3 regions of the Rahnella contaminans genome follow, and region 2 is predicted to be linked to each of the others. Evidence: predicted binding sites of a transcription regulator. Region 2 holds the regulator's gene; each other region holds the start of a gene.

The links. Region 2 encodes Fur, which represses iron uptake genes when iron is present. Its sites were predicted from a motif close to ATAATAATGAGAACNACTATCAA; they were not measured.
Region 1: the regulator Fur is predicted to act here: its motif matches at 834-856, upstream of GW579_RS04625 (TonB-dependent siderophore receptor).
Region 3: the regulator Fur is predicted to act here: its motif matches at 3,502-3,524, upstream of feoA (ferrous iron transporter A).

Annotation. Positions count from the first base shown of each region.
Region 1 covers NZ_JAADJS010000001.1:1,044,502-1,052,805, forward strand. The annotation lists gene GW579_RS04620 (glycoside hydrolase family 3 protein) at 1-619, shown strand, start outside; gene GW579_RS04625 (TonB-dependent siderophore receptor) at 1,018-3,135, shown strand; gene GW579_RS04630 (TetR/AcrR family transcriptional regulator) at 3,290-3,880, opposite strand; gene GW579_RS04635 (HlyD family secretion protein) at 3,919-5,043, opposite strand; gene GW579_RS04640 (DHA2 family efflux MFS transporter permease subunit) at 5,125-6,678, shown strand; gene GW579_RS04645 (L,D-transpeptidase family protein) at 6,944-7,864, shown strand; gene GW579_RS04650 (LysR family transcriptional regulator) at 8,203-8,304, opposite strand, start outside.
Region 2 covers NZ_JAADJS010000002.1:874,481-882,784, forward strand. The annotation lists gene glnS (glutamine--tRNA ligase) at 171-1,841, shown strand; gene chiP (chitoporin ChiP) at 2,310-3,722, shown strand; gene chiQ (ChiQ/YbfN family lipoprotein) at 3,736-4,077, shown strand; gene fur (ferric iron uptake transcriptional regulator) at 4,218-4,673, opposite strand; gene fldA (flavodoxin FldA) at 4,990-5,517, opposite strand; gene GW579_RS13205 (methyl-accepting chemotaxis protein) at 5,928-7,592, shown strand; gene ybfE (LexA regulated protein) at 7,658-7,939, opposite strand; gene ybfF (esterase) at 8,195-8,304, opposite strand, start outside.
Region 3 covers NZ_JAADJS010000004.1:298,626-306,929, forward strand. The annotation lists gene GW579_RS18615 (LysR family transcriptional regulator) at 1-325, opposite strand, end outside; gene GW579_RS18620 (FeoC-like transcriptional regulator) at 437-673, opposite strand; gene feoB (Fe(2+) transporter permease subunit FeoB) at 682-3,000, opposite strand; gene feoA (ferrous iron transporter A) at 3,094-3,318, opposite strand; gene GW579_RS18635 (Tex family protein) at 3,732-6,062, opposite strand; gene greB (transcription elongation factor GreB) at 6,182-6,655, opposite strand; gene GW579_RS18645 (alpha-2-macroglobulin family protein) at 6,928-8,304, shown strand, end outside.

The DNA of each region.
Region 1 (8,304 bases), on a different contig from region 2:
TGAAAATCCGTATGTGGACGCACAGAAAGCGGTGCAAACCGTGGGCCGCGAGAGCTGGCAGAAAGAAGCCGATGCGGCGCAACGTCACTCCCTGGTTTTGCTGCAAAATACCGGTGACCTGTTGCCGCTGAAAAAAGGTAAGAAAGTCTGGCTGTATGGCATTGACCCGAAAGCCGCACAGGCCGCAGGTTTCATCGTGGTGGATGCGCCCGAAAAAGCGGATATCGCGTTGATTCGCGCCCATACGCCTTATGAGCAAACGCATAAACAGTGGTTCTTCGGCAAACGTCACCACGAAGGTTCGCTGGCCTTTACGGATGACAACGCCGATTATCAGGCCATCGTGAAAGCCAGCAAAGCAGTGCCGACCGTGGTGACGGTGTATCTCGACCGCCCGGCCATTCTCACTAACGTGAATGACAAAGCGAAAGCGGTTATCGGTAACTTCGGCGTCAGCGACGCGGTGCTGTTCAGCCGCCTCACCAGCGGTGAGGCTTACACCGGCAAGCTGCCGTTCGAGCTGCCTTCATCGATGGAAGCCGTTTTGAAACAGAAGTCGGATATGCCGCACGACAGCGAATCACCGTTGTTTGAGATTGGCTTTGGTCTCGCCCGGTAAACTGTCTTTCAACTTCCTGCCGTCCCGGCATCTGCCGGGATGGTGCTTTTGAAAACTGGCCCTGTTCCCTCCGGTTCTCCCGCACATTTGTAACAGACATCAGCCCGCAAAACTTTCCCTCTGCTCGTTAAACAAACAAAAAGGCCATTCATTTCATGCGGATAAAATGTCGCCACTTCACACTTTTTGCAGAAAGTTCACTTGAATTTGTAAAATAACAATGATAACAATTATCATTAAGTTTAACATTCGTCTCGTTTTAGTTAATCCCTGTCATTTTCTGTACAGGCGCTTTAGTACGGAACGTTGTTGGCTTTTGGGTTTACACACACGCATCAATACACTCGCATCAATTAATTACTCGATTATTTATCGGGTTATTTATAGGGACTATGAATATGTTGTTGGCTTTCCCCCTCAAACGCTCGGTGCTTCTGTGCGCTATGGCGCTGTCCGTTCCGGCAGCTTCTCTTGCAGCCGAAGATACCGTCGTTGTCAAAGCCGCGCCTGCTGATACCGCAGATGCTCCGACGCAGGGTTACAGTGCGAAAACCAGTAAAAGCGCGACCAAAACGGATCAGCCGTTAATCACTACCGGTCAGGCGGTTTCTGTGGTCACGCGTCAGCAAATGACTGACCAGAACGCCACGACCGTCAATGCGGCCCTGAACTATACGCCGGGCGTTTTCACCAACTTTGCCGGTGGTGCAACGCGTTATGACACCATCTCCCTGCGCGGTTTCCACGGCGGTGACGTCAACAACACTTTCCTTGATGGCCTGCGTATTCTGAGCGACGGCGCGACCTACAACTCCATTCAGGTTGATCCGTGGTTCCTTGAGCGTATTGATGTGGTCAAAGGCCCGTCTTCTGCGCTTTACGGCCAGAGCATCCCCGGCGGTGTGGTGATGGAAACCACCAAACGTCCGCAATTTGCCGAAGAAGGTCACTTCCAGCTTTCCGGCGGGACGCAAAACACCAAAGGCGGCGCGTTCGATTACACCAATGCGCTCAGCGATACGCTGGCATTCCGTCTGACCGGTATGACCCGCAGCAGCGACACGCAGTACGATCATCAGCGCGAAGAACGTTATGCGATCTCCCCGCAACTGCTGTGGACGCCGGATGAAAACACTTCCCTGTTGCTGCGCGCGTATCTGCAAAAAGATCCGTCCGGGGGTTATCACGCCGCCGTTCCGGCCGACGGCAGCCTGTATGGCCAGAAACTGAGCCGTGGCTTCTTTGACGGCGAAAGCACCTACAACCAGTTCAAACGCTGGGAACAAATTTACAGCTACGAATTCCAGCACACGTTTAACGATGTCTGGTCATTCCGCCAGAACACAAACTACACCCATTCCAATACCGAACTGGATCAGGTGTATCAGGCAGGCTGGAACGCGGATCGCACGCTGATGAACCGTTACTATTCCGGTGAGAAATCGTCCCTCGATACGTTTGCTATCGATAACCAGCTGGAAGCTGATTTCGCCACCGGAGAAGTCGCGCACAAAGTGGTGCTGGGCTTTGACTATTCTCACTTCATAAACGACGTGAAATCTGACGGCGCTTACGCCGAAACGCTTAACCCGTACACCGGTGTGGGCGGCGATGCGCTGGATTACTACAGTCATTCGCGCGGCAAAAACCGTTACGAGCAGATGGGCACTTATCTGCAAGATGAGATGAGCTGGAACAAGTGGTATCTGACCCTGTCAGGCCGTTACGACACCCTGAAAACGTCGAGCCGCAGCTACGAAAGTATTTACGCGCAAACCTCCAACAGCGAACGTAAAGACGAACACTTCAGCAGCCGCGCTTCCCTGCTTTATGCGTTCGACAACGGGATTTCTCCGTACGTCAGCTACAGCCAGGCAATGACGCCGTCTGCCCTGCCGGGCGCAGATGGCACGCTGCTGAAACCGATGCAGAGTGAGCAATACGAAGCGGGGATCAAATACCAGCCGGTGGGTACGTCCGATATGTACACCGCCGCGCTGTATGACCTGACGCAAAAAGACGTGGGTAACCGCGTGGTTGTGGGCAGCTACTACGAGCCGGCGGGTAAAATCCGTTCACAGGGTCTGGAACTGGAAGCCAAGAAACAGGTCACCGAGCGTTTCAACGTGATGGCGGGTTATACCTACAATAAAGTCCGTATCCGCGACGCGGCGGAAAACAACGGCAACACGCCGTACGTGACGCCAAAACAGATGGCTTCCATCTGGGGTCAGTACAACACGCCAATCGGTGTGGATCTGGGCGCTGGCGTTCGTTACATCGGCACACAATGGGCGGATAACGAAAACACCCGTCACATGCCTTCCGCAACCCTGGTTGATGCGTCACTGCGTATGAATCTGGTGCAGTTCAATCCGCAGCTGAAAGGCGCGTATGTGCAGCTGAACGCCAACAACCTGTTCGACAAGAAATACGTCGCGGCCTGTTACGGCACCAGCTATTGCTACTGGGGTCAGGAACGTACCGTGGTCGCCACTGTCGGTTATGATTTCTGATAGCTTTTTTCAGCTCATCCCCCTGCGAAGGGGGAGGCTGGGAGGGGGTTTTAAGGGCTAACACCTTGTTTAAGAAAACCTTAACTTTTTGATTTAGAAATTAATACCCTACCCCAACCCTCCCCTTCGCAGGGGAGGGAGCGATTCTGAGAGTTTATTCTTCCGGCAAATTTAGCCGCGCCATCAGCGCTTTCTTCGCACTTTCCAGCAACGCATCCGACGCCTCGCGATCGGGTTCGCATCGCGCCAGCGATAAACTGCCCATCAGCTCCGAACTGACTGACACCGCCGTCGTCTGCGGATCTTCCACGCCCATTTCAGTCAGCTGCCGGATAATCATGCCGCGGATTCTTTCAATCCCGCGCGCAAATTCAGCCTGACAAGGTGCCGACATGCGGGGCGTTTCTGACGCAAGCGCGGAAACCGGACAACCCTGCGCGCGGTTGTCGCGATGCCACGGGGAAAGGTAGAAATCGATATAGCCCGCCAGTTGTTGCTGCGCGGTCAGTCCCTGATTATTTTTCTCCCAGCGCAGCATCACCTGATTAAACATCTGCTGAATGGCGGCTTCGATCAGGGCGTCTTTCGAGGCAAAGTGCGCATAAAACCCGCCATGTGTCAGCCCGGCTTTGCTCATCACGCCCGCCACGCTGACCTGCAACGGCCCTTTGGCGCGGATGGCTTTCGCAGCTTCCTTCACAATCCGCTCGCGGATTTTAGGCTTATGTTCACTTTCGTAGCGCATAGTAAGACCCTGATAATCGAATAAATTGCCGCCTCAGTTTACCTGACCGGTTCCGTTAACGAAACGCGCGCATCGACAGACAGACCCGGCCTCAGTGCGCTGGCTTCCGGCTGACCGGGATCCAGACGAATACGTACCGGCACGCGCTGGACAATTTTGGTGAAATTGCCGGTGCCGGGCTCAAACGGCAGCAGGGCAAACGTTGATCCGGAACCGGGCGCAAGGCTGTCCACTTCCCCGCGGAACGTCACGCCGGGCAACGCATCCACCTGCACATCGGCTTTCTGGCCGGGCTGCATTCTGCCGGTCTGTGTCTCTTTAAAATTGGCGGTGACGTAAATCCCTTCATCGGGCACCAGCGCCATCAGCCGCTGGCCGGGTGTCACATAATCGCCGACCTGCACCTGACGGTTTCCGACCACGCCATCCACCGCCGCAAAAATTGTCGTATGGTTGAGATCCTGCTGCGCCAGATCTTCTGCCGCCTGCGCTTTCACCACCGCCGCATTTGCCAGCGCCAGCGCCGCTTCAATTTCAGCGCGCTGCGCGTGCGTCACCGCCGCCTGATTTTGCGCGACATTCAGCATGGCAGCCGCGTGTGCCGAGGTCTGTTCCGCCGTCACCGCCACGGTTTTATAGCGATCCGCATCATTACGGGACGTCGCGCCACTGACCGCCAGCGACTGATACCTTTGCTGCTCGGCCTCGGCGTGCTGTTGTTCGGCTTTCGAGGAGCGGATGGCGGTTCGCGCCGCATCGATTTGCGTCAGCGCCAGCTGTTCCTGCGCCTGCTGGCTGAGCAGCGCCGCCTGCTGCTGCGCGACCTGCGCACGGGCATCATCCAGATCGCCCCGCGCGGCGGCCAGACGCGCCGTAAATTCTTCGCTGTCGATAAGCACCAGTTTATCGCCGGCATGAACCTGCTGGTTATGCCGCACCAGCACTTGCGACACAAAACCTTTCACTTTTGGCGCAACGGTGGTCGCGTCGGCCGTCAGATACGCATCGTCGGTGGATTCTGAAGAAGGCGCCGCCATCAGCCAGGCCGCCCCGCCGAGCGCCACAGCCAGCGCAACCGCACTGACCACCCAGATACGTTTTGATCGCTTATTCACTTTTGACTGCGGGGGGACAACCTCACCACTCACTGTTGCTTCGCTCATTTTTTCTCGCACCTCATTGCATGATGGATATCATATTAATATGATGATCATCATATAAACAAGTCCCGGGATCTCACAAAAATGTCAGCCACCCTGAATCACCCCGCCGCGATCTCGCCAGCGGATTACCCGACATCACGCAAGTTTCTGATTTTCAGCATAATGGCGTTCGGCATGTTTCTGGCGTTGATCGACATTCAGATCGTCGCCGCTTCGCTTAATGATGTCCAGGCCGGGCTTTCCGCCGGGCCGGACGAAATCAGCTGGGTGCAAACCTCATACCTGATCGCCGAACTGGTGATGATCCCGTTCTCGGCATTTCTGGCGCAGGCGCTTTCGACCCGCTGGCTGTTCAGCGCGTCCGCCGCCCTGTTTACGCTCAGCAGCATCGGCTGCGGATTGTCTTGGAATATTGAGTCGATGATCTTCTTCCGCGCGTTGCAGGGCTTTACCGGCGGCGCGATGGTGCCGACGGTTTTCGCAACCGGCTTCGCCATGTTTCAGGGCAAACAGCAGGCGATCATTCCGGCGATCCTCGGGATGGTCAGCGTGCTGGCACCGACGCTTGGGCCGACCGTGGGCGGCGTGGTGACGCAGGTTCTCGACTGGCGCTGGATCTTCTTCATCAACATATTACCCGGCGTGCTGGTGGCGACCGGCGCGGTGATGTTCATCCACGTCGATAAAGCCGATTTTTCGATGCTCAAACGTATCGACTGGGTGCATTTATTTTCGATGGCCGTCGCTCTCGGCTGCCTGGAGTACGTGCTCGAAGAAGGCCCGCGTAAAAACTGGTTCAGCGATCCGCAGATCCAAATTTCAGCCTGGTTTTCGCTGGTGGCCTTTGTTCTGTTTCTCGAACGTTCCTTCTATTCCAAAAACCCGATTGTACGCCTGACGCCCTTTCGCGATCCGACCTTTACCTTCGCCTGTTTATTCAATCTGGTCGTGGGTTTTGGTTTGTACGCCTCGACCTACCTGACACCGGTTTTCCTCGGCCGTATCCGTGATTTCAACAGCCTGGAAATTGGCACGACGGTCTTTGTCGTTGGCGTCGGGCAGTTTTTCAGTACCCTGATCGCCGCGAGATTAATCAACCGCGTCGATCGCCGGATATTAATCACTGTGGGATTATCCGGTTTCGCGCTGAGCTTATGGCTGACGACCGCCGTCACACCTTACTGGGGCGCGGAACAGTTTTTCTGGCCGCAGGTCGTGCGCGGATTATTCATTATGTTGTGCATCGTGCCGAGCGTGAATATGGCGCTGACTGCCTTTCAGGGGCCGGAACTGCGCTATGCCTCAGGCTTGTTTAACCTGATGCGAAATCTGGGCGGCGCTGTCGGTATTGCGACGGTGAATACCTGGTTGCAGGACTGGACGCGCGTTCACGCGGCGCGTTTCGGTGAAAGTCTTGGGCAATACGGCGACCACGCGCAGGACGTGATTGGATCGCTGGCGCAAAAAATCGGCCACCTGACGCCGGACACCGCACACGCGTTGCTGATGGCTAAAGGTCTGTTCGGCGCAAAAGTGGCGGCGCAATCCCTGACGCTGGCTTTCAACGATATCTTCCAGGTCATGGCGTGGATGTTCATTGCTGCGCTGGTGATGGTGCCGTTTTGCCGTAAATGAGGGTGGAAATGTGAAGCAATTGTGCAGGCAGCCGCAAAAAATGCGGTTGCCGGAGGGAACTTTTCGAACAGGGTGAGAAAGCTTTGGCCTGTTTGAAATAAATCCTTATAATTGGCGGCCCTGAAATGCGATTCGTTACAGTTACTGAGTCCCTTTCAAGAGCTATGTGCAAGTACACTATTCCTCCGGGCGGAAACTTCCGCATCGGGGGGAAATCAACATCCTGACAACAACTGCCAGTGTGGCATTAACGACCAACGAAAATATGAAAATGAGCATTCGCGCAATCCTTACCCTGGTTTTGGCAGTTGCTGCATATAGCCAGGCGTCTTTTGCTGTGGTCTATCCTCTTCCGGCGAACAATGGTCGTCTGGTCGGTGAAAACATTACGGTAACCGTTCCGCAGGGCAGCAGCCTGCCGCTGGAACATTTTGCAGCGCAATACCAGATGGGTTTGAGCAACATGCTCGAAGCCAACCCTGGCGTTGACCCGTTCCTGCCAACGCCGGGCACCGTGCTGACCATTCCTCAGCAACTGATCCTGCCGGAAACGCCACATGAAGGCATCGTCATCAACAGTGCTGAAATGCGTCTGTATTACTACCCGAAAGGCACCAATACCGTTGTCGTTCTGCCAATCGGTATCGGCGAACTGGGCAAAGACACCCCGATGAACTGGGTGACGACTGTACAGCGTAAAAAAGCGGGCCCGACCTGGACCCCGACTGCAAAAATGCATCAGGAATATGCCGCCCGTGGTGAGTTCCTGCCAGCAGTCTTCCCTGCCGGCCCGGACAACCCGATGGGGCTGTACGCGCTGTACGTTGGCCGTCTGTATGCGGTTCACGGTACCAATGCCAACTTCGGTATCGGCCTGCGCGTAAGCCACGGTTGTGTGCGTCTGCGTGACGCAGATATCAAATGGCTGTACGACAATGTGCCGCAAGATACCCGCGTTCAGTTCATCAACGAGCCGGTGAAAGCCACCGTTGAGCCGGACGGCAAACGTTATATTGAGATCCACAACCCGCTGTCTTCCAACCAGGAAGAGTTTGATTCCCAGCAGCCGATTCCGATTACGCTGACCGGCAGCGCAAACACCGTTGCATCATCTCCGTCTGTTAACCAGACTGTAGTTCAGCGCGCAATCGAGATGCGTGCAGGTATGCCAGTGCAAATCAACTAACATTGATTGGTTGCTGACTTAGAAAGCCCTGAAACTGTTTCGGGGCTTTTTTTTGGGATTTTTTTAGGGGTTACCCTAGGAGCCGTTTTCATAAGCTTAATTGAGAAGGTTTTGGTTTTTCACTGGCAGTGAGGCCTTTAAAAGGATCGAGAAAATTTCGGTTTTTTAGTGGCAGTGATCACGCAGCGGCTGGCGTTTGCGGCACTAGCCGGAGTTGCTGAAACATGGCCAGCGAGCGGTAGCGCGCAGTAAAAGAGCCGGAGATTCTTAAGAGGCGCGGCGACAGGCGCCTCTTAAGGCCAGTTTGGGTGGCAACCCAAAGTGTTGAACTCAGGAATTCAAAAGCCCCCTTTTTCCTCCCCAAGCTCCCACAATTTCCGCCGAATCAGCTGTTTCAACCTTAACGCGGCCTGTGAAGCCGGCTGATCTCTCCTGCTCAG
Region 2 (8,304 bases):
GAGTTAAGTCTTAGCGGGAAGAGAGCAATCTCTTCCCGCTTTTTATTGTTTACGGACACGCGGTATGCAGATAACCACGATTTTATGCAAGTAACGGTTGTTTCCCGACGTGGCTTGTTGGAACATAACAGGTTATCTGTAGAGTCAATGTTGCGTAGAGGAATTGCACAATGAGTGAGGCTGAAGCCCGCCCAACAAATTTTATCCGTCAGATTATTGATGAAGATCTGGCGACCGGGAAACACAATACCGTTCATACCCGTTTCCCGCCCGAGCCTAATGGTTATCTGCATATCGGCCATGCGAAGTCTATCTGCCTGAACTTCGGTATTGCGCAAGACTATCAGGGGCAGTGCAACCTGCGTTTTGACGATACCAACCCGGCAAAAGAAGACATCGAATTCGTTGAGTCGATCAAACACGACGTCCAGTGGTTAGGTTTCGACTGGAGCGGTGATATTCACTATTCTTCCGACTACTTCGATCAACTGCACGGCTACGCGCTGGAGCTGATCAACAAAGGTCTGGCTTACGTTGACGAATTGTCTCCGGATGAAATCCGCGAATACCGTGGCTCACTGACGTCTCCGGGCAAAAACAGCCCGTACCGCGATCGCAGCGTAGAAGAAAACATCGCGCTGTTCGAAAAAATGCGCAACGGTGAATTCGCTGAAGGCGCGGCGTGTCTGCGTGCAAAAATCGATATGGCTTCGCCATTCTTTGTGATGCGCGATCCGGTTATCTACCGTATTAAGTTTGCGGAACACCATCAGACTGGCAAAAAATGGTGCATCTACCCGATGTATGATTTCACCCACTGCATTTCCGATGCGCTGGAAGGGATCACCCATTCGTTGTGTACGCTGGAATTCCAGGACAACCGTCGTCTGTATGACTGGGTTCTCGATAACATCACCATCCCTTGCCACCCGCGTCAGTACGAGTTCTCCCGTCTGAATCTCGAATATTCCATCATGTCCAAGCGTAAGCTGAACCTGCTGGTGACGGATAAGATCGTCGAAGGCTGGGATGACCCGCGTATGCCGACCGTTTCCGGTCTGCGTCGCCGTGGTTACACTGCTGCGTCTATCCGTGAATTCTGTCGTCGTATCGGCGTGACCAAGCAAGATAACAATGTCGAAATGATGGCGCTGGAATCTTGTATCCGTGACGATCTGAACGAAAATGCGCCGCGCGCCATGGCTGTCATCAATCCGGTTAAAGTGATCATTGAGAACTTTACCGGTGAAGATGTGCAAATGGTGAAAATGCCTAATCATCCGAGCAAACCGGAGATGGGGACGCGCGAAGTGCCGTTCACCCGTGAGATTTATATCGATCAGGCTGATTTCCGCGAAGAAGCGAACAAGCAATACAAACGTCTGGTGCTGGGCAAAGAAGTTCGTCTGCGCAATGCGTATGTCATCAAAGCGGAACGCATTGAAAAAGATGCCGAAGGCAATGTGACGACGATCTTCTGTTCTTACGATATCGAAACGCTGAGCAAAGATCCGGCCGATGGCCGCAAGGTGAAAGGCGTGATCCACTGGGTTTCTGCGTCTGAAGGCAAACCGGCGGAATTCCGTCTGTATGACCGTCTGTTCAGCGTCGCGAATCCTGGCCAGGCAGAAGATTTCCTGACCACGATCAACCCGGAATCCCTGGTGATCGCGCACGGTTTCGTTGAGCCTTCTCTGGTGGCTGCACAGGCTGAAATCAGCCTGCAGTTTGAACGTGAAGGTTACTTCTGTGCTGACAGCCACTATTCCAGCGCTGAAAATCTGGTCTTCAACCGTACCGTTGGCCTGCGTGATACCTGGGAATCAAAACCCGTCGCGTAAGTCACCGATGAACGATTGTTAAACGCAGCTCCGGCTGCGTTTTTTTACGTCAGAAATTCACGGAATTTTCTTTTTCAGCGCGAATTAATGCATTTTTCATGTTTGCTTTTTAGGACTTTCCTTTCCGAATATCAGAGTGCTGAAACGTTTAAGTCAATACGGTTTTTACTTAATTATCTGTTTTAGTTATCGATTGTCAGAGTCCACTGATTTAAACCTTCGCATTCCTCGTTTGTTACACTTTTTCATCTTTATGTGCACTTTGTCATACTTCAGCTATCAGGGTTTAATTACCCATTGATAATTCGCGTCGCGAAAAATACTCTTAATCCTGCTTTATACGGTTACGCCTCTGGCGGCCGCTTTTAATACCCGTTTGGGTTTTGCACGTTTTTTTAGTCAAAATGAGGAATTTCTATGCACAAGCACCTTAACAGGGGCAGGGGATCGGCTTACCTGAAACCTGTGATGTACACGCTGGCTGGCACTTTGTTGGGCGGCGGAATGATGTTCCCTGAAGAGGCCAGAGCGGCTGGCTTTATTGATGATTCGACGCTGACCGGCGGTGTGTATTACTGGCAGCGCGAACGCGACCGCAAAGATTTGAACAAAACCAAAGAAGAAACCCGCCCTGACGGCACAAAAGTCACGGTGAATAACCCCGATTACGATAAATACGCCACCAACCTTTCGCACGCGACCGCCAACCTGAACCTTGATTTCTCTTCCGGCTATGCCTGGGACATGTTCGGTATCGACGTCGCCGCATTTACCGCGATCGAATTAGCCGAAGCCAGCGACAGCGGTCATCCGAACGAAATCGCGTTCTCCTCCAAAAACCATGCGTATGACGAAGACTATTCCGGCGATAAAGGTGGCGTCAGCCTCTACAAAGCGGCCGGTAAATTCAAATACGGCGGATTCTGGGGCCATGCTGGTTACATTCAGCCCACCGGACAAACGCTGATCGCCCCGCACTGGAGCTTTATGCCGGGTACCTATCGCGGTGCCGAAGCCGGGTATAAACATGATTTTGGCGATCCGGGCGAACTGAGTTTCTCCTACATGTGGGCAGATGAATACAAATCGCCGTGGCATCTGGAGATGGATGATTTCCGCCAGAACGACAAGAAAACCGGTGTTTCCTATATCCACTCGCTGGGTGCGAAATACGACTTCAAAAATGATCTCGTACTGGAAGCGGCATTCGGTCAGGCAGAAAGTTACGTCGATCAGTACTTCGCCAAAGCGTCGTACAAAATTGATCTGATGGGCAATCCGCTCACCACCAGCTACCAGTTCTATGGTGCGGAAGATCGTATCAGCAACCAGAACGATCCGAACAGCCTGTATGACGGTCTGGCCTGGTTGCAGGCACTGACTTTCGGTTACACCACCGGCCAGTTCAACTGGCGTCTGGAAGGGACGATGGTCAAAGCTGAGGGGAATCAGGGTTATTTTTTACAACGCATGACCCCGACGTATTCTTCTTCTAACGGACGTCTTGATGTGTGGTGGGACAACCGTTCTGACTTCAACGCCAACGGCGAAAAAGCGGTGTACGCAGGCGTACTTTACGATCTGGCGAAATGGGATCTGCCGGGCTTCGCAGTGGGCGGTTCTTATGTTTACGCGTGGGATGCCAAACCGAGTACCAATCCAATCTATGATCAGAGCCAGCGCCTGAAAGAAAGTGCCTGGAGCCTTGATGCGCTGTACACCATTCAGGAAGGGCGCGCGAAAGGTACGCTGTTCAAACTGCATTACACCCAGTACGACAACCACTCGGATATCCCGAGCTGGGGCGGCGGGTACGGCAACATTTTCCAGGATGAAAAAGACGTGAAATTCATCGTTATCGCTCCATTCACTATTTTCTGAGGTCGCTATGTCGATGAAAAAATTACTGATGATTGTGGTTTCCTCCGTTGTGCTGGCAGGTTGTGCGCCAACCGCGGATCAGGCTCAGATTTCTAAAACGCGTGAGGCATACAGCGCGTGTATTAATTCGGCAGAAGGCAATCCGGACAAACTGGCCTCCTGTCAGGTATTGCTGAACAAGCTCAAACAGGAAAAAGCCCACCAGAAATTTGCGGAACAGGAAACGGTTCGCGTGGTGGACTACCAGCGCTGTCTGACGGCGCGTAAGACCGGTGACGGGCAGGCGTATGCGGCGGATTGCGGCAAGATCTGGCAGGAAATCAAAGCCAGTAACGCACCTAATCCGGTTAACTAAAAGCAGGGATCTGAAACAAGCATCATCATAGAACGCAAAACCCCGGCTTGCCGGGGTTTTGCGTTTTAACTCTCATCCTGGAACACAGACATAAAAAAACCGCCTTTCAGCGGTTAATTTATTCGGACTGACCGTGCAGATTACTGCGCAGGTTTGTCATTGTGCAAAGATTCATCTTCGCGGCAATCGCCCGCTTCACAGTGTCCGTACAGATACAGACTGTGGTTGGTCAGTTTAATACCGTGTTTCTTCGCAATCTCACGCTGACGGCCTTCAATGTATTCGTCGCGGAATTCAATAACGCGGCCGCAATCAAGGCAGATCAGGTGATCATGATGATGTTGCTGAGTCAGTTCGAAAACAGACTTGCCGCCTTCGAAGTTATGACGGGTGACGATACCGGCATCATCAAACTGGTTAAGAACACGGTAAACCGTGGCCAGACCAATTTCTTCGCCCATATCAATCAGTTGCTTATAAAGATCTTCCGCACTAACGTGATGACCTTCCGGCGCTTGCAGCACTTCCAGGATTTTGAGGCGCGGAAGCGTGACTTTTAAGCCGGCTTTCTTCAGTGCGGTGTTGTTGTCAGTCATGCGGATTCAGTCCTGTTACTATGTGCTAATCAAGTTGAGGCATGCAGCCTGTGGCATCGGCGGCACAAAAATTTGTCGTTTAAGGATTCTTCGTTTAAGGGAAGTGTGCCGATTCTCAAAAACGTAGCCTGTTAATAAGGATCACAAAATGCCTGTCACATTCAATAATGCAACGACTTGATCGATAGAAAAAACAGATGAACTCAGTGTACCTTGATACCACCGAAAGTTACAATTTTGTAGCGGTTAAATTGTTAATTTCAGTAATAGTTTGGCCCTTCAATTGTAGAATAAATCCTCAGGGCCAACAGGGTTTTTAGCCAATAATTTCTGAAAGGCTCAGTTCTTCTGTGATCTGTTTGACCCATGCATCAACACGTTCGTTGGTCAGTTCCGGCTGACGATCTTCGTCAATTGCCAGCCCGATGAAGTGCTTATCATCAGCCAGACCTTTTGAAGCTTCGAAGTGATAGCCTTCAGTTGGCCAGTGACCCACGATCACCGCGCCGCGTGGCTCGATGATGTCACGCACAGTACCCAGCGCATCACAGAAGTATTCGGCATAGTCTTCCTGGTCGCCGCAGCCAAACAGCGCAACCAGCTTACCTTCGAAATCTATCTCTTCCAGCGTCGGGAAAAAGTCGTCCCAGTCACACTGCGCTTCACCGTAATACCAGGTTGGAATACCGATCAGCAAAATATCGAATTTTTCCAGATCCTCTTTGCTGCTCTTCGCAATGTCATGCACCTCTGCAACATCTTTACCCAATTGCTTCTGGATCATTTTCGCGATGTTTTCGGTGTTACCTGTATCGGATCCAAAGAAGATACCTACTACGGCCATAAGATTACCTAACCTCTTGTTCTTAATGAAGTGCTCTGCATTGCAGGCAATAATAACGCAGATGATAGCAAACTCGCGCGGCGGAGAATATGTTTCAGCTCGCCTTCTTAACTGGTGAATAAGTTTATCGGGCAATCTTTTTAAGTGTTATCGCCTTCGTGTGCTTTTAATAACCTCAAACTTATTGAGGGCAAAAGCAAAATTAAGAAATAATTCCCGCCACTCCTTAAGTTTGCCCGTTGAACGCCGATAGATGATGCGAGAGGAATCTCAACATAATAAAGAAATCGATGCCCGGAGAGGTGTTCAAACATGTCCGGGGGCAAACGCCTGCTGGCTACCTGTCTTGATTCTCCGCATCCCCGTCAATCCTCAGACCAGAAACAGTCCTGTTTCGAGAGAGGCATATCGTGCAGTTTTTAAAAAATATTACCATCAGGGCCGCATTATTAACGATTCTGGGCATTTTTTGCGTCATGTGGGCGAGTGTGTCTATTTACACCGTCACCTCCCTGAATACGCTGACTCAGAACACCCAAAACAGTACCGAACTGGTCAACAATATGGCGCTGATCAATAAAGGAAATGATCAGTACTTTCGTACCGTGACACGTTTAAGTCGTGCCGTGGGGCAGCTCCAGGCGGATCCGTCAAAAGGGCAGGAAATTTTTGATACGGCAAAACAGTCACTCGATGGTCTGTCACAGGCGCTGGCGAGTTTCAAAACGGCTCCGCATCCGGGATTAGATGAAGCGTCAGTTCAGGAACTGGTCTCCAGTTGGGAAAGTCTGGTCGCGCAAGGCGTTACGCCGTTATATTCAGCGGCCATCGGCAAAAATTTCGATGCCTATAATCAGCTGGCGAACGATACCGTTCCAGCGCTGAGCCGCAATTTTGGTGCCTCAATGACGAAAGTCAGCGGGCAAATTGCGGTCGATTTCGAGGCGGCGCAGACCAAATCAAACCATCTGACTTATTACAGCAAAGTTATTCTGCTGACGGCTTTTTCTCTCGGCCTGCTTATTTTGCTGCTGACCGACCGTTATCTGGTGATGGCACTGGTGAAACCGCTGGATAAAATCCGCGATCATTTCGCCGTAATTGCCAGCGGCGACCTGACGCATTATCTGGAAGAGTTCGGCAAAAACTGCGCGGGTAAACTGATCCCGTTGCTCAACGTTATGCAGTCCAGTCTGGAAAATACCGTTCAGACCATCCGCAACTGTACCAACCACATCTATCAGGGCGCGTCCGAAATCTCTGCCGGGAATAATGATTTGTCTTCCCGAACCGAAGAACAGGCATCTGCTCTGGAAGAAACGGCAGCCAGTATGGAAGAACTGACGGCAACGGTAAAACACAACGCAGACAACGCGCATCACGCGAGCCAGCTGGTGATGGAAGCGTCTTCTACCGCGCAAAAAGGCGGTAACATTGTGGCTGACGTCGTCAGCACCATGAAAGATATCTCCGGCAGCTCGAAGAAAATTGCAGAGATCACCTCGGTTATTAACAGCATTGCCTTCCAGACCAACATTCTGGCGCTGAATGCCGCGGTAGAAGCCGCGCGCGCAGGCGAACAGGGGCGTGGATTCGCGGTGGTTGCCAGTGAAGTCCGAAATCTGGCCCAGCGCAGTGCGCAGGCGGCGAAAGAAATCGAATCACTGATCAGTGAATCCGTTTCCCGCGTCGACAGCGGTTCAAAACTGGTGGAAAACGCCGGTCAGACAATGGACGAAGTGGTGCGTTCAATCACGCATGTCACGGATATTATGGCGGAAATCGCTTCGGCGTCTGATGAGCAAAGCAAAGGCATCAGCCAGGTTGCGGTAGCAGTCACACAAATGGACAGCGTAACGCAGCAGAACGCCGCACTGGTGGAACAGGCTTCACACGCGGCGGTTTCGCTGGAAGAGCAGGCTGCATTGCTGAACAACGCCGTCGCGACGTTCAAACTCAAAGACAGCATCACGAATGTCGGAAAACGACCCGCCAGCGTGGTTTCTCAGCCGTTGTTACGGCCTGCAACCGGTGTAATGACATCGAAAAGCAGTGCAAACTGGGAAACGTTCTGAGATGAGAGTTAAGGCGTAAAAGGAAAGAAAACAGGCGGATAACCGGGTGGTTATCCGCTTTTTTATCAGCCTTCCTGACCGTTAAGATGCGACAGCAACATCTCTTCAATCAGTTCGCTACGACTGATATTGCGTTCTTCTGCCAGCTTATTGAGGGTATCAACAGCATCGGCGTTCATTTTCAGCTCTACGCGACGCAGACCGCTCGCTTTATCGCGGCGTAACTGGTTGCGCTTGTTGATCCTGAGCTGTTCATCACGGGAAAGCGGATTAGTTTTTGGACGCCCCGGACGGCGGTCATCTGCGAACAGATCAATCGTCGTGCGATCCAGTTGTTCTTTTGCCATAGGTAGCGGTACAACCAGGGAAGTTTTTACATCGGAAAACGGCAAGCCGATTCCTGACGAGCGTTTCACACATTTCGGGCTAAGAAACCCTGACCCAATTTACCCCCCGTAACTCACTTCGAGTAAAACGGGGCGGCAAAATTATAGCGCGCAATCATACACTGGCGCGCCTGGGGTTCACAACGCCTGATTGCCCTGATTTCGCGTTAACTTTCGAAGTTGTGCAGACTTTTTGCACAATTTATCCCCAGGATGTTAAACCGACGGCGAATCGATGAAACGATGCACAGCGCGCAGGACGGCGTCGGGTTTTTCTGCGTGCACCCAATGACCGGCTCCGGCGACTACATAGGCTTTTGCCTGCG
Region 3 (8,304 bases), on a different contig from region 2:
CAAGCGTCAGCGAATACAGCGTGCCGACTTTCAGACGTTTATCGCCAAAACCCGCGGCGCGCTGCGTGGCCTGAATGCCGTGTTCCATCTGCTCAATCACCTGCGTGGCATGTTCCAGTAACGCTTCGGCGGCGGGCAGCGGCAGCAGATTACGTCCGCGATGGATAAACAACGGGCAGCGCAAACCTTCCTCCAGAGAATGCAGGGCGCGATGCACACTGACGCTGCTCAGGCCGAGTTGTTCGGCTGCGCGGGTGATGTTCTGCTTTTCCATGTAAGCGAGGAAAATTTCAAGTTTACGGAAGGTGATTTCACTGTCGATCATGCAGGCTCCTGCGGCGCTTTGATGGCCGTTGTGGCATGCCGATGATAACTGAATAGCCGCAGCGCGACTATTCAGTAAGGGCGAAAGCCCGGTGTCAGAGGACGACGTGTCTTAATTAATGAGCGTATAGGAAACCGTCAGGCATTTTTTGCCGTCGGCGCAGCTTTTACAACTGCCGCTCAGACAGCTGTCATCGGCTTCGATGACTTCCGCTTTTCGCATCGCCACCAACCGTTCGAGCATGGCCTGCACCAGCGGCCGCGGCGCGTTGAGTTGCTGGCTAAGCTGGCGGGCATCTGCCCGGCCAGCCAGTGCGAGAGAATCACGAACCTCAATCAGCGTAGTCATCGTATCTCCTAGTGGCAGTCGTTGCCGGTCGCCGGTTCGCAACAGGCCGCAACATTACGCGGCTGCAAATGAACGCTGACACGGCTGCGAGCTTTGCGCAGGCAGGTAAGAACGATAGCGTTAAACAGCAAAACGATAAGTATAACGCCCGAACTGTACGCCGGATGGTTGCTGAAAGTAGCCACCTGATAGAACAGGGTCGCCAGGGAATACGCCACGTTCAGTCCCCAGAAGATTGAGAACGTCATCCAGCTGCGGCTGGTTTCGCGGGCAATCGCGCCCATGACCGACACACAAGGCACGTACAGCAGCACGAAAATCAGATAGCTGTAAGCCGAAATGGCGGTACCAAATTTTGTGCTCATCACGCCCATCGAACTGACGCCCATTTCTCCATCGCCTTTACTGGCTTCGATCGGGTTAGAAAGCACGCTGACGCTGAACGTGTCTTTCAGGCCCTGCCACGTTTGTTCTACGGCACCCCCGAGTTCAGCGAGCAGATGGAAGTTTGCTGCGTCGAATTCCTCATTGTGGATATGCTCTGCGGTGTACAGCGTATTGAGCGTACCGACGACCACTTCTTTCGCCATCGCGCCGGTCACCAGGCCAACCGTCGCCTGCCAGTTATCGGCGTGCACGCCCATCGGTGCCAGCACCGGCGTCAGCACTTTACTGACCGAAGCCAGTGCGGAGTCATTGATGTTATCCACCGCCCGACCGCTGAAAGAGAAGCTGTTTAGTGCGCCGATAAAAATACTCGCAATCACAATGACTTTACCGGCGCGCAGCACGAAACCTTTCAGACGCTGCCAGGTTTGCAGTAACAGACTTTTCAGATGGGGAACGTGATACACCGGCAGTTCCATGACAAACGGCGACGCTTCACCGCGCATGATGGTGTATTTGAGCAGCAGGCCGGTGAGGATGGCGACGACAATACCCAGCAGATACAGTGAGAAGACGACGGACGCGCCGTCCTGCCCGAAGAACGCCGCAGAGAATACGGCGAAGATCGCCAGTCGTGCGCCACAGGACATAAACGGCGCCATCATGACGGTGATCAGACGTTCGCGGGGCGCATCCAGCGTACGGGCACCCATAATGGACGGCACGTTACAGCCGAAACCGACAATCAGCGGCACGAAAGATTTACCCGGCAGGCCAAGCGACTGCATCAGGCGGTCCATCACAAACGCTGCGCGGGCCATATAACCTGAGTCTTCAAGGAAGGAAAGGAACAGATACATCATGCCGATTTGCGGCACCAGCGGGAGCACGGTGTTGATACCACCACCGACGCCCTGAGCAAGGAAAATGGTCAGCCACTGCGGGAAGTGCAGGGTGAAGCCCACCCATTGCATCCCCTGAATGAAAATTGCTGCGGAGCCGATGTCGAAAATCGGTTGCAACGCGCCGCCGATATTAATCGCCAGCACGAACATCAGGTACATCACCAGCAGGAAGATGGGTACACCGAGGAAACGGTTGAGGATCACGCGATCCAACACCTGCGTCAGTTTGTTGGGCGCGGTGAGGTGCGAGTTACTGACGTCCGCGCACAGCGACGCAATGCTCTGATAGCGCGCGTCAGCAATCAGCAGCGCCGGATCTTCCAGCTTTTGCTCCGCCAGACGGGCTTTCACCTGCGGCAATAATGCCTGCGCATTACCTGCGTGCGTCTGGCTGTAAATATCCCCTTCGAGGATTTGCAAAGCCAGCCAGCGACGCTGTTGCAGCGCCATGTCCTGCGGCATTTCTGCGGCCAGCACGTCCACTTCCTGTTGCAGCACCGGATGATATTTCACGCGTTCAAGCTTTACCACTTGCGGCAATGCGTCGATGGCGGCTTTCAGTTCTTTGATACCACTGGCGCGGGTAGAAACCAAAGCAATAACCGGACAGCCAAGGCGTGCAGACAGCGCCGGGATATCAATATTGATGTTCTGGATTTTGGCGATGTCGAGCATGTTCAGTGCGACGATGCAGGGCACACCCAGCTCGAGAAGTTGCAGTGTCAGGTATAAATTGCGCTCAAGGTTTGAGGCATCCACGACGTTAATCATCAGATCCGCGTCGCCGCTCAGAATGTAATGGCAGGCAATTTGCTCATCGAGCGAGGTTTGTTCGGAAATGGTGGTCAGCGAATAGGTACCGGGCAAATCGACCAGCGTAATCTGGTGATCTGCGGTGGCGAACTGGCCTTCTTTACGTTCGACGGTGACACCAGCCCAGTTCCCGACACGCTGGCGTGAACCGGTTAACTGGTTGAAAAGAGTCGTTTTACCTGAGTTTGGATTTCCAATCAGGCCAATAGTCAGTGCTTTCATACGTTCAGATCTACGTGTGAGAAAGGGAAAAAACGCGGAAAACCTTCAGAGGCCGCGCTAAACAATCTTGCAAAAAGCATTCATCAGTAAAAATCAGGCCAGGATCTCAAGCTTGAGCAGGTCGAGGTCTTTTTTGCGCACGACCAGACTGGTGCGGCGAGTTTCGATTTGCACCGGATCGCCCATCGGCGCTACGCGGATGATGTTGAAGAAAGACCCCGGAAGCATGCCGAGAGACAGCAGTTTCTGACGATAAGCCGGGCTGATTTCATGAGAAAAGCCGGTGATTTTGTAAGCACGTTTTGATTGAAGTTGCATAGTTCCTCGCGAAGCGTTCAGGCATTTATGGGGGCCGCGTGACAAATGTTACGCCGCGCTTCCATGCCCGTTGATCTCACTTAACTGCGATTATTGTGGCAAAAAGAATTGCTCAGAAATTGTCCCTAGTGCGAAATTGCCAGCCTTTGGCTGACGGCGTATTGAATACGCAAAGAAGTACAAACGAGAATAGTTATCATAATTAGTACGCGTGTGGAGACAAAAGAAAAGAGGTTGACCTCTTCACGGGTATCTCCACCGCGAGGCTATGCTATGCCTGTGGGGCATCTGTTTTATTGATTTACCTCAGTGATTGATTCATTAGGATTGAGTTTAAAAAGTGTCGAAAAAAGATACATAAAAAAAGCCGCTGGTTATCAGCGGCTTTCGTTTGATAGGTGAAAAGGTAGAAATTAGCGTTTTTTACCCATCGCGGCGGCCAGCGCATCGGCCATCGCATTATTGCCCGCTGGCGCGGCATTGCGGCCCGCCGGTTTGTTGGGTGTATGACGTTTCTGATTGTCGCGTGACTCTGACGCTGGCGCGGCAGAACGGCGTGCAGGCGCTTCACCCGGTTGTTCGTCCAGACGCATGGTCAGCGCGATACGTTTGCGCTGCAAATCAACTTCCATCACTTTGACTTTAACGATATCGCCGGCTTTCACCACGGTGTGCGGATCTTCGACGAATTTGTTCGCCAGTGAAGAAATGTGTACCAGTCCGTCCTGATGAACGCCGATATCCACGAACGCACCGAAGTTGGTGACGTTAGTGACCGAGCCTTCAAGGATCATGCCCGGCATCAGGTCATTCATGGTTTCCACGCCATCGGCAAAGGTCGCGGTTTTGAACTCAGGACGCGGATCGTGCCCCGGTTTTTCCAGCTCTTTGATGATGTCAGTAACGGTCGGCACGCCGAACTGCTCGTCAGTGAATTCGCTGGCTTTCAGGCTGCGCAGCACATTCGAATCGCCCATCAGCTCTTTCAGCGCCAGCTGCGTCGCCGCCAGAATCCTTTCGACCACCGGATAGGTTTCCGGGTGAACCGTTGAAGCGTCCAGCGGGTTATCGCCGTGGTTAATACGCAGGAAGCCCGCGCACTGTTCGAAGGCTTTTGGCCCCAGACGGCTGACTTTCAGCAGTTGTTCACGGTTGCGGAACTGACCGTTTTCGTCGCGCCAGTTTACGATATTCTGCGCCATCATGCGGGTCAGACCGGCCACGCGGGTCAGCAGTGGAACGGACGCGGTATTGAGATCCACGCCCACCGCGTTCACGCAGTCTTCGACCACGGTATCGAGTTTTTTCGCCAGCAGGCTCTGGCTGACGTCGTGCTGATACTGGCCGACACCAATGGATTTCGGGTCGATTTTCACCAGTTCCGCCAGCGGATCCTGCAACCGGCGCGCGATAGAAACTGCGCCACGGATGGAAACATCCAGATCCGGGAATTCCAGCGCCGCCAGTTCGGAAGCGGAATACACCGACGCACCGGCTTCACTCACAATCACTTTCTGCGCTTTTACCGCCGGGAACTGTTTTTGCAGCTCGAGGAAGAAACGCTCAGTCTCGCGGGAAGCGGTACCGTTACCGATAGCCACCAGTTCGACATTATGTTTGATGCACAGCGCAGCAACCTGTTGTGCCGCTTTCGCTGCCTGACCGGTATGGGGATAAACGGTATCGATATCCACCAGTTTACCGGTGTTATCCACAACGGCGACTTTCACACCGGTACGTAAACCCGGATCGAGGCCCATGGTGGCGCGCATTCCGGCCGGTGCGGCCATCAGCAAATCATGCATGTTGCGGGCGAAAACGTTAATCGCTTCATCTTCGGCGCGTTCACGCACGGTACCCATCAGCTCGGTTTCGAGGTGCAGCAGCACTTTGATGCGCCACGTCCAGTTGACCACCGCGCGACGCCAGACGTCGGCCGGGGCGTTGTTTAGCCGCAGGCCAAGATGGTCGATAATAATTTGTTCGGCGTAACTTTCTTTCGGCGGTTCGTCATGCTGCGGATCGGCATTCAGCGCCAGCTGTAAGACGCCTTCGTTGCGGCCGCGGAACATGGCCAGCGCACGGTGGGAAGGCACCTGAGAAATCGGTTCGTGGTGATCGAAGTAATCGCGAAATTTCGCGCCTTCCTGCTCTTTGCCATCGACCATGCGGGAGGTCAGATGGGCGTTTTTCCACAGGTAATCACGGACTTTCGCCAGCAGTGACGCATCTTCAGCGAAACGCTCCATCAGAATGTAGCGGGCGCCATCGAGCGCGGCTTTGGTATCGGCGACGCCTTTTTCGGCATCAACAAATTTAGCGGCGGTGGTTTCCGGCTCGTTCTGCGGTTCATTCCACAGCAGATCGGCCAGCGGTTCCAGCCCCGTTTCGATAGCGATTTGTCCACGCGTGCGGCGCTTCGGTTTGAATGGCAGATACAGGTCTTCCAGTTCGGTTTTGCTCAGCGTGGTATTAATGGCTTTTGCCAAATCGTCGCTGAGTTTGCCCTGATCTTCGATGGATTTGAGAATGGTCTGGCGGCGGTCTTCCAGCTCACGCAGATATCCCAGACGTGTGTCTAACTGACGCAACTGGGTATCATCCAACCCACCGGTGACTTCCTTACGATACCGCGCAATAAAGGGCACGGTATTACCTTCATCCAGCAGACGCACCACGGAAGCAACCTGCTCCGGGCGAACCTGCAATTCACTTGCGATAATGCGGCTCAGTTGATCATTCATAGGTCTGGTATCAGTTTTTCGTTAGTGAGTGACGTAAATACAGGGCACCGTTATACGATTTGAAGGCTGAAAATGCCAGCCGTCGGGACGATGTGCCTCACGTTTTGGGCGTTATCTGATTATTTGCCGTAGTCGATTTCATTGACGTACCAGGTCGCATCGCCGACCGGCGTGGTGACCACCAGACTGTCACCGACTTCCTTTTTCAGCAGCGCGCGCGCCATCGGGGAGTCGATAGAAATGTAGTCTTTACGGCCAAAGATTTCGTCATAACCGACGATGCGGAAACGCTTGATGTCGCCGTCGTCATTTTCCACTTCCACCCACGCGCCAAAGAACACTTTGCCGTCCTGTTGTGGCGAATAATCGACAATGCGCAGCTGTTCCAGACATTTGGTCAGATAGCGGATGCGGCGGTCGATTTCACGCAGGCGTTTCTTGTTGTACTGATAATCGGCATTTTCACTGCGGTCACCCAGACTGGCGGCCCAGGTCACCTTTTTGGTGACTTCCGGACGCTCTTCGCGCCACAGAAAATCCAGCTCAGTTTTGAGCTTGTCATAGCCTTCGCGGGTAATCAGTTTGGTCTTCATGTTACCTGTCGCCTTCCACACAGTTATCTTCCAATATCCTTCGCCATTGTTTCACACAATTGCGCCGCTGACAGTGCAGAAATTGGTCGAAAAAACTGTCGGGCTGCTACGCTTTATATGATGGCTTTTTAGTCGGATAGTTATTATCCTTCGCCGCGCTTCTTGCGAATTTTATATTCCGTAACACATTTCGCAATATTCTGAATTTCAAAATATTTTTCTTAAATATCACTTCAGATTATGGGTCATAGGGATTAGGGGTACAGTTACAAATGGATTTACTCAGATTCTTACTTCGTTTGCCTTTTACATTGATAAAAGGCCTCCTTCGCGCGATGGCTTTCATTTTAAGTCTGCTCGGGCGCGTCCTTAAACCTGTTGTCGGCAATATCGACTGGCGTGCGCCGGTCTGGTGGACGGCAATGTCCGGCTGGCTGAAGCGCGGATTTACGCGCATGGAAAGCGGTGTCGATAAACACCCGAAAGCCATCAGTCTGGCTATTCTGGTGTTGCTGTGCGCGGCAGGTGCGGGCGTTTACGGCTGGCACTGGTGGTTAAACCGTCCGCAGCCGATCGAACCGGCACCGATGGTGTATCAGGAAACCAGCGTGCGGGTCAGCAACCCGGAAGCGATTAATTATGCCGCGCAAAAAATTGCGCCTCAGCAGGCCATTTTTAATTTTAGAAATTCAGCTGCGCCGCTGACGGATGTCGGCAAAGTGGTCGAAAAAGGCATTTCGCTGAAACCGGCAACCGAAGGTGAATGGAAATGGATCAGCGGTTATACGCTGGTCTTTACGCCAAAAAATCCGCTGCCGATGGGCACAAAATACGAAGTGAGTTTTACGCCTGACGTACTGCTCGCGCCGCAAATCAAACTGGCGACCACGCGTTATGAATTCACAGCGCCTGCGTTCGATTATCAGTCCGGAACCGCCGAGTATTATCAGGACCCGCAGGATCCGCAAAAACGCAGCGCGATTTTCAACGTCAAATTCAATGCGCCGGTGGATGTGGCCAGTTTTGAGAAACAAATCTCTCTGGGCCTGAGCGAAGGGAAAGCCAAAACGGAATCCAAACTCAATTATTCCGTGGTCTACGACCAGAAAAAACTCAACGCCTGGGTGCATTCCGAACCGCTGAAATCGCTCGATCACGGCGGCTCTGTTCACATGACGATAGGCGAAGGCGTGAAGGCGTCGGTGGCATCAAATGCAATCACGCAGGCGCGTAACGTCTGGGTTTCCGTGCCAACGCTTTACAGCCTGGCCGTGAGTGACGCCAGCGCGCAGGTAGTCGATGCCGACGGCGCGAAAGGTCAGCGTGCGCTGATTATCGGGTTCAGCGATGCGGTGAAAGATAAAGATATCCGCCGCGCGGTAAAAGTCTGGTTGTTACCACAGCACGATCCGAACGATTCAGACGCCGCAACCGGCCCGGACGATTACGCCAGCTGGAATGTGGACAGCGTCGAAAATAACGTGCTGGCGCAATCCACGCCGCTGAATATTCAGCTGAACGAAGCCGAAAGCGACTATCAGCCGCAGTTCAGTTTCCGCTTCGATGCACCGGCGCACCGCGCCATGCTGGTGGAGATCGACAATGTGCTGACGTCTTCCGGCGGCTATAAAATGCCGGAAAAAGTCTAC